DNA from 4 places in the Vreelandella titanicae genome. Region 2 is predicted to be linked to each of the others. Evidence: predicted binding sites of a transcription regulator. Region 2 holds the regulator's gene; each other region holds the start of a gene.
The links. Region 2 encodes LexA, which represses DNA repair genes until DNA is damaged. Its sites were predicted from a motif close to TACTGTNTANNTANACAGTA; they were not measured.

Region 1: a site for LexA is predicted at 1,274-1,293, ahead of HZS52_RS21125 (LexA family protein). Genes of this name have one in related genera too.
Region 3: a site for LexA is predicted at 1,558-1,577, ahead of HZS52_RS14445 (PA0069 family radical SAM protein). Genes of this name have one in related genera too.
Region 4: a site for LexA is predicted at 1,519-1,538, ahead of uvrD (DNA helicase II). Genes of this name have one in related genera too.

What each region holds. Positions count from the first base shown of each region.
Region 1 is NZ_CP059082.1:4,600,804-4,603,917, reverse strand. It holds gene HZS52_RS21130 (Y-family DNA polymerase) at 1-822, opposite strand, end outside; gene HZS52_RS21125 (LexA family protein) at 819-1,250, opposite strand; gene glyA (serine hydroxymethyltransferase) at 1,494-2,759, shown strand; gene HZS52_RS21115 (phosphomannomutase) at 2,867-3,114, opposite strand, start outside.
Region 2 is NZ_CP059082.1:3,434,097-3,437,210, forward strand. It holds gene purU (formyltetrahydrofolate deformylase) at 1-254, shown strand, start outside; gene HZS52_RS15850 (energy-coupling factor ABC transporter permease) at 294-965, shown strand; gene lexA (transcriptional repressor LexA) at 974-1,654, opposite strand; gene HZS52_RS15860 (TetR/AcrR family transcriptional regulator) at 1,922-2,614, shown strand; gene HZS52_RS15865 (L,D-transpeptidase) at 2,592-3,114, shown strand, end outside.
Region 3 is NZ_CP059082.1:3,145,877-3,148,990, forward strand. It holds gene HZS52_RS14435 (heavy metal translocating P-type ATPase) at 1-135, shown strand, start outside; gene HZS52_RS14440 (winged helix-turn-helix domain-containing protein) at 128-427, opposite strand; gene HZS52_RS14445 (PA0069 family radical SAM protein) at 469-1,542, opposite strand; gene HZS52_RS14450 (SDR family oxidoreductase) at 1,712-2,443, shown strand; gene HZS52_RS14455 (DinB family protein) at 2,503-3,048, shown strand.
Region 4 is NZ_CP059082.1:1,064,045-1,067,158, reverse strand. It holds gene HZS52_RS05045 (PA3496 family putative envelope integrity protein) at 13-228, opposite strand; gene hexR (transcriptional regulator HexR) at 554-1,405, shown strand; gene uvrD (DNA helicase II) at 1,590-3,114, shown strand, end outside.

The DNA.
Region 1 (3,114 bases), 1.2 Mb from region 2:
AGCGCTGCGCTGGGCGTGGCGCCGTAGTGCATTATGTACTTCTGCAAAAACGCCGGTGGGCTGGCCGAAAGAGCGCGAGGTCATAATGCGTTGGCGCGGTTGATCCAGGGCGTTCATCTCCATACAAGGCGTGCCACGCAGCTCGAGCGCGGTGCGCGCCAGCACCACAGAGAAGCGCTTGCGCAACTGCTTGTCGTCGCTTTGACGCAAGTCCCAAGCGGTGGTCACGCCGCCAATCGCTAAGCGCCCGGCAAGCCGATGGCCGACGCCCCACACGCTGCCCACCGGCGTACGTTTGAGCAGCGCCTGCGTCGTGTGATCTTGTCCATTAAGCAGGCAAACGCCTTGGTAATGTGGGTCTTGCTTGGCAAGGTGATTGGCTAATTTGGCGAGCGTGTGGGTGGGTGCCAGCCCAACACACACCGGTAACCCTAAATGGCGGCGAATACGATGGTGCAATTCTCGCCCCAGCCTCTCACACTGCTCTGTGGTTAATCCTTCCAGGTAGACGAACATTTCATCTATTGAGTAGGGCGCAATTGCAGGGCAGGCATCGCGTAGTAGTTGGGTCAGCCGTGCCGACATATCTCCGTAGAGTTCATAGTTAGACGACAGCAGGTGGATCTCGCCGCGCTGACGCATTTCTTCAAGCTTGAAGGCTGGCGCACCCATAGGGATACCCAGCGCTTTTAACTCGGCGGAGCGGGCGATGACACAGCCGTCGTTGTTCGACATTACCCCCACGGGCCTACCTTCCAGCTTGGGCTGAAAAACCCGCTCGCAGCTGACGTAGAAGTTGTTGGCATCGACTAGACCGATCATCGCAAGTACTCGTGCACGACGGCGCGCACTACCCCCCATAGCTGGCAGTCGCTGCCTTCAAGTGGCAGTGGCGGATAGTTAGGATGTGTTGAGCACAGGTGCGGCGTTCCCCGATAGAGCGCATAGCGTTTAATTAGGGCCTCGCCCTCTAGCATAGCGACCAGAATATGTCCCAGTTGCGGTTCAATACTGCGATCAACCACCAGCAAGTCACCCTCAAAAATTCCCCAACCCTCCATGCTGTCGCCGGTGGCGGTGACATAAAACGTCTCAGTAGGGTTTTTAACCAGCCGTGTGTTGAGATCCAGCGTGCATGGCTCGTAATCCTGGGCTGGCGAAGGAAAGCCACTAAAACCAGCGCGGCCACAAGGCTGCGGCTGAGAGGTTAACGGCAAGGCAGGGGTAAAGTGAGAAGACTGGCCCGGCATCGTCGGCATCCTGGTGCTTAAAATATTGTATAAATATACAGTATTTTGCATGGCGAAGGAAAACGCAAATTGACGCCCCCTGAGATCGCTTCATTGCGTTCGCGATGACACTTTCTCTGTCATTACATGAATCACGCTCATGCAAGACCTGACGAGGATGCGATGAAAGTCGCGTCAGGCTGCGTTATGATAGCGCCCTCGCTTCTTCCATGATGACCCTTTCTCGTTACGAGGTTCCCGCCGATGTTCAGCCGCGATATGACAATTGCCGGATTTGATGATGTGCTGTTTGATGCCATGCAGAAAGAAGTGGAGCGCCAAGAGGCCCACATCGAACTGATCGCTTCCGAAAACTACGCCAGCCCCCGCGTACTCGAAGCTCAGGGCAGCCAGCTGACCAATAAATACGCTGAGGGCTACCCCGGTAAGCGCTACTACGGCGGCTGTGAGTTCGTCGATATCGCTGAAAACCTGGCCATTGATTACGCCAAAGAGCTGTTCGGCGCCACCTACGTGAACGTTCAGCCCCACTCAGGCTCGCAAGCCAACAGCGCGGTGTTCCAAGCGCTGGTTAAGCCAGGCGATACCATTTTAGGTATGAGCCTGGATGCGGGCGGCCACCTGACCCACGGTGCCAAGCCTAATTTTTCTGGCAAACACTACAACGCCATTCAGTACGGTCTGGATGAGCAGGGGTTAATTGATTACGATCAAGTGGCCCAGCTTGCTCGCGAGCACAAGCCCAAAATGATCATCGCCGGCTTCTCAGCCTATTCACAAATTGTTGATTGGGCCAAGTTCCGTGAAATCGCCGATGAAGTAGGCGCTTACTTACTCGTTGATATGGCCCACGTCTCTGGTCTGGTCGCGGCAGGCGTATACCCCAGCCCCTTGCCCCATGCCCATGTGGTCACCTCCACCACCCACAAAACCCTACGCGGCCCCCGCAGTGGCGTGATTCTCTCAGCGGAAAACGACGCTGATATCGAGAAGAAGCTACAGTCAGCGGTTTTCCCCGGCGGCCAGGGTGGCCCCTTGATGCACGTAATCGCCGCCAAAGCGATCTGCTTCAAAGAGGCTATGGAGCCCGAGTTCAAAACCTACCAGCAGCAGGTAGTTAAGAACGCTCAGGCAATGGCCAAGGTGTTTATCGATCGCGGTTACGACATCGTCTCTGGTGGTACCGAAGACCACCTCTTCCTGCTTTCGCTGATTAAGCAGGGCGTAACGGGCAAAGATGCCGATGCTGCTTTGGGTCGTGCTCATATCACCGTGAACAAGAACGCTGTTCCTAACGACCCGCAAAGCCCGTTTGTCACCTCTGGCCTGCGTATTGGCACCCCAGCGGTGACCACGCGCGGTTTCAGTGAACAAGAGTGTAGTACGTTGGCAGGCTGGATCTGCGATATTCTGGACGTACTGGCCAAGGGCGATGACACCAGCGCCATCGAAGCCCAGGTGCTGGATAAAGTGGCCGAGGTTTGTGCGCGGCTTCCGGTTTATAAATAAGCAGCTGTAACCATTCTCCTTGGCAAAGGATAGCCACAAAGAACGGGCGGCCCATTAGGGTCGCCCGTTCTTTGTTAGTGCTCTGTTCTTTGCTAAGAGTAAGGCCCCTAGTTCAGCTTTTCGAGAGCGGCCAAGCTCTGTTTTACCAGTGCCGATGCATCTGCTTGTGAAGCAGATTCGCTATAGCAGCGCAGCTCCGGTGCATTGCCAGAGGGGCGAAGGTGCACGATATCGCCATTTTCAAGCGTGGCTCTCAAGCCATCAGTGCTATTGACTGCTGAAATGCCAGCTTGTAAACCTAATGTTTGCTGCATCAGCTCAGGTGAGGTTTGCCATTCGGCCAGTAACGCATGGC
Region 2 (3,114 bases):
GGGCTAAGCCCTACCACCAGGCCTACCAGCGGGGGGTTAAGCTGATTGGCGCTACCTGCCACTATGTGACCGAGGAACTCGACGCAGGCCCCATCATCGAACAGGATATCCATCGCGTTAGCCACTGTCATACGCCTACTGATCTAGTCCGCTTTGGTCGTGATGTGGAGAAAGCCGTGCTCGCTCGAGGTTTGCGTTGGCACTTAGAGGATCGTGTGTTGGTGCATGGCAACAAGACAGTGGTATTTAGCTAAGTACTCTATAATGCCCGCCCATCAACCTGAGAGGCCGCCATGTCATTTGCGCAAAGTGTATTAGCGCCCTGGGCGCTGCTGCTCACCTGGCTACTCTCGTTAGCAGTGATCGCATGGGCGCTTTGGGGGCGGCCCTGGCAGGTGTTGATAGCGGATTCAGCGCTTCAGCACCGCTGGCTGGGTGCTACGCTGGCGGTGATGCTGATGTGGCAGCTTCGTGCCCAGGCTGTTGATTGGCTAACGCTACACCTTGTTTTTACAGTATTGATGACACTCGTTTTTAAAGCGCCATTAGCGCTGATTAGCAACGTGCTGATCAACATTGCCATGGTGGTGATTGGCCGCAATGAGTGGATGTTGCTGGGGGCAAATGTGCTGGTTACCGGGATCGTCCCGGCGGCCGTTATTGGCACGGTATGGCGGCTGGTAGATCGCCGCCTGCCGGATAACTTGATGGTATTTCTGTTTGCCTGCGGCTTTTTTGGCGCGGCGCTGGCAACGCTGGGAGGAGGCTTGGCGGCGGTAGTGCTGATTATCGTCGCGGGTACAGACCCTGAGGCGATCTATCTCGCCCAGGAGTATGCGCGTTTTTTACCACTGCTAATGCCTTCAGAGGCATTTATTACTGGCATGCTGCTGAGCATCCTGCTGGTCTATCACCCAAACTGGGTGGCCACCTTCAATGACCACCGCTATATCGACCTGCAGTAGCGGATTTATTAGCCGAGTGCCTGGCCGTTGCCACCACGAATTACGCCGACTCCAACGCCTTCAATATCGAGCGCTTGAGAGCGCAGGTCGATTTCAATGGGCGCAAAATCAGGGTTCTCTGCAAACAGCGTCACTTGGTGCCCCTGGCGTTTGAAGCGTTTAACCGTTACTTCATCGTCCAGGCGGGCAACCACGATCTGGCCATCGCGAACCCGGTCAGTGCGATGAACCGCCAGTAAATCACCTTCCAAAATGCCAATATCCTTCATGGAAAGGCCGCGTACGCGCAGCAGATAGTCAGCTTTGGGAGTGAAGTACTCGGCCGGTAGCGGGCAGTAGCGATCAATATGTTCGGCGGCCAAAATGGGGCTGCCGGCAGCTACTTCCCCGATCACAGGCAGGCCAGTGGGTGGGGCTTCCACGTTGGTTGTGGGTAAGGCGGTGACTGCGCTATCCAGGACTTCTTGAGGTTCCTGGTTGGGCAGGCGGATGCCGCGAGAGGTGTTGCGGATAATGCGAATAACACCTTTGCGTTCCAGCGCGCGCAGGTGCTCTTCAGCCGCATTGGGTGAGCGGAAGCCAAGTGCTTTGGCAATCTCGGCGCGGGTAGGAGGGTAGCCAAATTCGCCCATGGTCTTAACGATAAAATCAAACACGTGCTGTTGGCGAGCGGTTAGCGGACGCGACATACCAGACTCCATAAATAGTGAATAGACAGTAACAAGTTAAATGTCGACTTAATCAATAAGTGTTTAAGTATACAGTATGTTCCTCTGTCCAGTATATGGCTTGTCAGTGCCTATTGCCGATGTCTATGCAATTTTTCTAATCGTTTGAAACTAAGTTTCTGCTTATTTAATACGTCACATTTTGTCAATAAATCAAGCGTTGAGCCCGCCTACGTTATGGCATAGTATTTTGCTATGTTTTAAACACCTGTTTCCCTGGAGAGCGACATGGCTCAATCTGATACGGTGACCCGTATACTCGACACCGCCGAGGTGCTGTTTGCAGAGCGGGGTTTTGCTGAAACTTCGCTGCGCAACATCACTAGCAAAGCGCGGGTTAACTTAGCCGCTGTTAATTACCATTTTGGTTCCAAAAAAGCCTTGATTCAGGCCGTTTTTGCCCGCTACCTGGATCCGTTTAGTCAGCGCTTTCATACTGCTCTAGATGAGCTCGAGGGCCAACACGCCGGGCGCGTTATCCCGCTGGAAACACTGCTCGAGACCATGGCAACTACCGTTCTCGCGGTGCCCGCCGAGCGCAATAGTTTGAAAGTGTTTATGCGCCTGCTGGGTCTTGCCTACAGTCAAGCACAGGGACATCTAAGACGTTATATCCAGGAAGAGTATGGCGATGTGTTTACACGCTTCACCGAGCTTGTGCGCAAAGCAACGCCGGATCTGCCTGACGCCGAGCGTTTTTGGCGGCTACACTTTGTGCTCGGCACGGTAATCTTTACCCTGTCTGGCCTCGATGCGCTACGCGATATCGCGGAGAAGGATTACCACGAGCAGGTCTCTGTGCGTGATTTGGTCAGGCGATTGCTCCCGGTAGTGGTGGCTGCTATGAATGCGCCGTTACCCATAGCCCTTGACGGTGCCAAGCCAGAAGAAGGAAAACATGCGAACTCCTACGCTAGCTGAGCTACCTCCAACGGAACATATCTGGCTGGAGATCGATACTACCGAACAGTTGCTGCGCTGTTGGCGAGGGCCAAAAGTGCTCCATGAGTGTTCTATTTCATCCGGTGCTGCCGGAAGCGGGGAGCGCAACGGCAGTGGTAAAACCCCTCGCGGGTGGCACTATGTGCGCGCGGCCATTGGCGGTGATATGCCCGAAAATGCGGTGTTTCGAGGTCGCCGCTGGACGGGCGAGACATTTTCGCCCGAACTCGCCGAAGAGCATCCAGAGCGTGACTGGATTCTGACCCGCATACTGTGGCTGTGTGGCTTGGAAAAGGGCGTGAACCGCGGTGGTCAGGTGGACTCGCAACGGCGCTATATTTACCTGCACGGGACGCCGCCTGACGAGCCCATGGGCGTTGCTGCGTCCCACGGCTGTATTCGTTTACGCAATCCTGATCTGCTCTATATCTTTTCGTTAGCGTTGCCGGGTACCCCTGTTTGGTTGCACGGTGGCCGCC
Region 3 (3,114 bases), 290 kb from region 2:
GCACTCGGGCTGGTGGTGCTGATGGCGATCCCCCCGCTAGTAGCGGTACTCGCCATGGCGGCAAGTTCGCTGACGGTTACCCTCAACGCTGCACGACTGGCCTGGGCAGAACCGGATGAAAATGACACTAACTAGCATAGCCAAGCGCCTGTTTTAGCCGCTCAGCGTGTGTGGCCACCCAACGTGGATCTATCGCCCCCCAATCACGTATCTGGTAGCGGCCGATGTTGTGACGCTCGCCCTCATCTTTCGTAAATACGCACTCGATATCCAGCTCGGCAAGAGATGCAATCGTATCCTGTGCGGTGCGCCGGGGCATACCGGTGGCCTCGATCAACGTCGGCACACTGGCGACACCTTGTTCGATCAAATGGGCGACGTATAAGCGGCGGTAAAAACTCGATTTGGTTTTGCTTAGAGCAGGCATTCGGCTTCCTTTGCAGCTGATTTATGCGCGTGCTGCTTAGCTTAAATGAATAAATCCTGCTGCGCTCGTGGTGGGCGAAAATCCCGGGTGTTCAAGCCCTGCTCGGTGCGATCCTGCATGTTCCACTGACGGCTGGCGCGGGCAAAGCGTTGTGCAATTAAATCGGCAAATACCCCTTCACCGCGAAAGCGCTTACCAAACTTGGCATCGTACGCTTTACCGCCACGGCACTGACGCATTAGGCTCATCACTTTTGCGGCGCGCTCAGGGTAGTGCGCTTCTAACCACGCTTCAAACAGCGGTGCCACTTCATAGGGTAAACGTAGCAGCATCCAGGCGGCGGTTCTCGCCCCTGCACGGCTGGCGGCTTCCAAGAGCTTTTCGATTTCATGATCGGTTAGCCCCGGAATAACCGGCGAAATGAGCGCACCAACTGGAACACCTGCGGTATTCAGTTCACGAATGGCCCGCAAGCGCGCCTGAGGTGATGCCGCCCGTGGTTCTAATGTGCGTTTCAAGTTGGCATCCAGGCTGGTCAAACTGACAAACACGCGCACCAGCCGGTGTTCGGCCATCTCCGCCAGGAGTTCCAAATCGCGCAGCACTAAGGTGCTTTTAGTCACCAGCGTTACCGGATGGCGACACTCCAGTAGCAGCTCCAGCAGGCGGCGAGTGGTTTTGTAGGTAGCTTCTAACGGTTGATAACAGTCGGTGTTGCCGGAAAGGTTGATCGGGCGACACACGTAATTAGGGTGGCACAGCTCTTCGGATAACCGCTCTACCAAGCCGCTGCGGGCAATCAGCTTGGTTTCAAAATCCAGCCCTGGGGATAAGTCCCAGTAGGCGTGAGAAGGACGGGCATAGCAGTAAACGCAGCCGTGCTCACAGCCGCGATATGGGTTCAGCGAGCGATCAAAAGGTAAATCTGGTGAGCGATTCCACGACAAAGCACTTTTGCTCACCTCCTCACGCACTTCGGTAGCGATAGTCGTAGAGGCCTCTTCCCGCCACCAGCCGTCATCTTCCTCCTCGCTGCGGGTAGGCGCAAAACGATTGTGCGGATCGTACGTTGCCCCGCGACCCTTATAGGAGCTTGGTGTTCCAAGAGATGTCATGGTTCACCTCTTTTGATATGGTTTTATATACAGTAGTTGTAAGGTGGCAAGAAATCAATAGCCAGTCAATTAATTAACTTGCAGTAGCTAAAAGGGCGCTACCCAAAGAACTATCGTGGGTTTAATGTGCAAGGTGGGTTTGTGACTAAAGAGCCAGCGAGGAAACGTTATGTCGAAAGTGGTCATCGTGACAGGGGGAAGCCGAGGTATCGGAGCGGTCACCGCAAAATTGCTAGGCGCAAAAGGCTATGCAGTGTGCGTGAACTATCTTGCTAATAGGGAGCTGGCAGATGATGTGGCTGATTGCATTATTCGAGCGGGTGGTCGAGCGTTTGCCTGTCAAGCGGATGTTAGCAGTGAAGCTGACGTTATCCGCCTGTTTGATGCAGCAGAAGAGCGCTTTGGCAAGGTGACACATTTGGTTAACAATGCAGGCATTCTGTTTACTCAATCCAAGCTGGTCGATATCGACCTTGAGCGCTTCAACCAAGTGCTTAATAGCAATGTGGTCAGCTGTTTTCTGTGCTCCAGAGAAGCCGTCAGGCGCTTCCCAGCAGGTAGTGCAATCGTCAATGTCTCATCGCTTGCCTCGCAAACAGGCTCGCCCTTTGAATATGTTGACTACGCTGCATCGAAAGGTGCCATGGATACCCTAACCAAGGGGTTGTCTCGCGAAGTTGCTGGCTCGGGGATTCGTGTTAACGCCGTTCGCCCCGGTTTTATCTACACTGATATGCATGCCGATGGTGGAGAACCAGGGCGGGTTGATCGTTTAGCTCCCCAGATTCCTATGCAGCGTGGCGGTAGCGCTGAAGAAGTGGCTAATACCATCGCTTGGTTGCTCTCGGACGAAGCCTCTTATGTAACGGGGTCATTCATTGATGTAGCAGGCGGGCGGTGATGCTGTTCTTCCCCATATTTCAAACGTTCTAAATAGATGCTGCTTTTGGGTCTTAACTCATGACACTTCAACAACACTTCGAACAGTTAGCCACTTATAACCAGTGGATGAACACTAACCTCTATGATGCCGCCGGTAAGCTGAGCGCCTCTGAACTAGCTGAAGAGCGTGGCGCGTTCTTCGGCTCGATTTTTGGCACACTGAACCACATCGCGGTAGCCGACACGATTTGGCTCAAACGGTTTGCAACACACGCCTCTTCTTCCGCAAGGACGCTTGAAGTAATGGTGGCACTACCTACGCCAGAGCGTCTTGATCAGATTCTCTTTGATGACTTGAAGGGATTGAAAGCGCATCGCCAATGGCTCGATACCGTGATTATTAACTGGGTATCGGCGCTGACAGACGACGATTTGAGTACCACGCTGAGTTATCACAACATAAAAGGAGTGGCCTCAAAACGGCGCTACTCAAGCCTGATCGTTCACTTCTTCAATCACCAAACCCACCACCGCGGGCAGGCATCTACTTTATTCTCCCAAGCCGGTGTAGATATTGGTGTCACCGATCTGCTGGCGTTGATTCCGGATGAAGTGGAAGGATGAGTATTATTTTGTCTGGTGAAAACCCAGGTAAGTTAGGTGACGTATGCTAAAGATCATTGATGTCGA
Region 4 (3,114 bases), 2.4 Mb from region 2:
GCATCCTAAAACTTAGTGCAATTCGCTCTCTTGCCGATCTTCATCGGGCAAGGGGGCGATATCCCGCGATAACTTTTGAAACTCACGATGAAGCTCAATACCCCGCCGCGCTCTTAAGCTGCGTTGGGCAGCGCTGCGCTGGCGCTGGGCATGCTCATCGACTTCCATACTCATAAAGATGTCGAGCAATTCGCTTTTAACCGAGGTGATTCGTTCGACGTTTCTCATAATCGACGTTCCTCCAGATGAATATGCCTTCGTCCACCTGCATCCGTGACGACTGTGATGATGCAGTGCGGCACTTCAATTATTACTATAACCTACTTGACAAAATGATGACCAATCTTAAAAAAACTGACTAACGACCTTAAACGCTGTTGGATCACTGCCTAATAGTTTGTGGCCCTATGGGCTCATTGAGGCATACTGTCCTTATCGCATTGAAGCAATACGAAGCATCACAGTGAGCAGATAGGCAGAAACGGTCGTTTAAAACGACTGTATATTGGCGTACTGTTGACTACCTGTTGGTTGAGCACCCAAGGAGCTGAACGTGAGTCGCGCCCTGTTCGATGAAATGAGACGCCGCATGGAGCACTTTCGACGCTCCGAGCAAAAAGTGGCGCGTTTTGTACTGCGCAACCCCGAAGAGGTCATCCACATGCGCATTGTGGATCTGGCCACCGAAGCCACCGTTAGCGAACCTACCGTGGTGCGCTTTTGTCGTGCGCTGGGGTGCAATGGCTTTCAGGATTTCAAGCTACAGCTGGCGCAAATGCTGGCCAGCGGCAGTCAGTTCGCGCAATTCTCCATGAACGACAGCGACTCGGTCGCTGAATTTTCCCACAGCATCTTCGATTCGACCGTGGGTACACTGCTCTCGGTTCGTGACCGGCTGGATAACGATGCCCTGGGCCGTGCGGTAAACGCCCTGGCGATGGCCAACCGGGTCGAGTTCTATGGCTTTGGGGCTTCCGGTGCAGTGGCCTTTGATGCCCAGCACAAGTTTTTTCGCCTGCAGATCTCCACTTCTGCCTACGCCGACCCGCATATGCAGAATATGTCGGCAGTGACCTTGAACGATGGCGATGTGGTGGTGGCAATTTCACAAACCGGCCGTACCAAAGCGCTAGTCGCCAGCGTACGCCTGGCTCGCGAGGCGGGTGCAACAGTCATTGGCCTGTGCCCCAGCGGCTCGCCACTCGCCGAAGAGGTCAGCCTGCCGCTGTATATCGATGTTCATGAAGACACCGAGATTTACACCCCGCTTAGCTCGCGCATTGCCCATCTGGTGCTGATCGATGTACTCGCCGTGGGTGTGGCCAAAACCCGCGGGCCGAAACTCGCCGAACAGCTCAAAGCAGTTAAAAAGAGCCTGAATACGCTGCGTTTCCCAGAAGAATAATTAGCTTCTTAGCGCTGCCATAACTATAAGCCTCGGTGCCGAGGACAGGCTTACGCGAGGGCGCTGTTAGAAAGTTTTTAAAGGTAGCAGTTGCGAATAACTGCAATCACTACACCTGTATACACAGCCAGTTCGCTGGCTGTGCTAGACTAGCCGCCTATTTTTTGATCCGGCAGCGGCTACTATGGACGACGTCACGGCGATTCTCGATCAGCTCAACTCCGCCCAGCGCGAAGCAGTGAGCGCCCCCCAAGGTAATCTGTTGGTGCTCGCAGGCGCAGGCTCCGGTAAAACCCGCGTGCTGGTGCATCGCATCGCCTGGCTGATGCAGGCCGAAGGGCTGTCCCCTTATGCTCTGCTGGCAGTGACCTTTACCAATAAAGCCGCCAAAGAGATGCGCACCCGCCTTGAGGCACTGCTGAGCATCTCGATGCGCCATGTGTGGGTAGGCACCTTTCACTCCATCGCCCACCGCCTGCTGCGCACCCATTGGCAGGACGCCAAGCTGCCGCAACACTTCCAGATTATCGATTCTGACGATCAGCTACGCCTGGTCAAACGGTTGCTGAAAGATTACTCGATCGACGATGAACGCTTCCCACCCCGCCAAGTGCAGCACTTTATCTCCGGCTGCAAAGAGGAGGGGCTGCGCCCGCACCAGGTCAATGTGGATGGCGATGCCTACATGGGCCAGATGGTTGAGCTCTACGAGCGCTACCAGCTCACCTGCGAGCGCGGCGGCCTGGTCGATTTCGGTGAACTGCTGCTGCGAAGCCTGGAGCTACTACGCGACAACCCGGCGCTGTTAAACCACTACCAGGAGCGCTTTGGTCATGTACTGGTAGATGAGTTCCAAGATACCAATACCCTGCAATACGCTTGGCTAAAACTGCTCACCGGCATGAAGACGCCGATGACGGCGGTGGGTGATGACGACCAGTCGATCTACGGCTGGCGCGGTGCCAAGGTGGAGAATATCAGCCGCTTTGAGCAAGAGTTTCCGCAAACCCACACCGTACGGCTTGAACAGAACTATCGCTCCACCAGCGCCATCCTGGAAGCCGCCAATACGCTGATCAGCCACAACAGCGAGCGGATGGGTAAAAACCTGTGGACTGACGGCATCGAAGGCGAGCCGATCTCAATTTACGCTGGGTTTAACGACCTGGAAGAAGCCCGCTATATCGTCGATACCATCAAGGAGAAGGTCGACGAAGGCTTTAACCGCCGCGATATCGCGATTCTCTACCGCTCAAACGCTCAGTCGCGGCTGCTGGAAGAGACGCTGATTCGCCAAGGCATGCCCTACCGTATTTACGGCGGCCACCGCTTCTACGAGCGCCTGGAAATCAAGAATGCCCTGGCCTACCTTCGCCTGATGCTCAACCGCGACGACGATGCCTCGCTGGAGCGGGTGATTAACGTACCCACTCGCGGCATCGGCACGCGCACGGTCGAGATTGTCCGCCTGCGCGCTCGGGAACAAAGTATCCCTCTCTGGCAAGCGCTCCACGATGCGATTAACGACGGCACCTTGAAAGGCCGCGCGGCCAATGCCGTGCAAACCTTCGCCAACCTGATCGAGCAGCTCGATAACGATGCCTCTGGCATGGCGCTGCACGAAATTATCGATCACGTCACGATACACACGGGTCTGATAGAGCATCACAAAAGTGAGCGCGGCGAGAAAGGCCAAGCGCGGGTCGAGA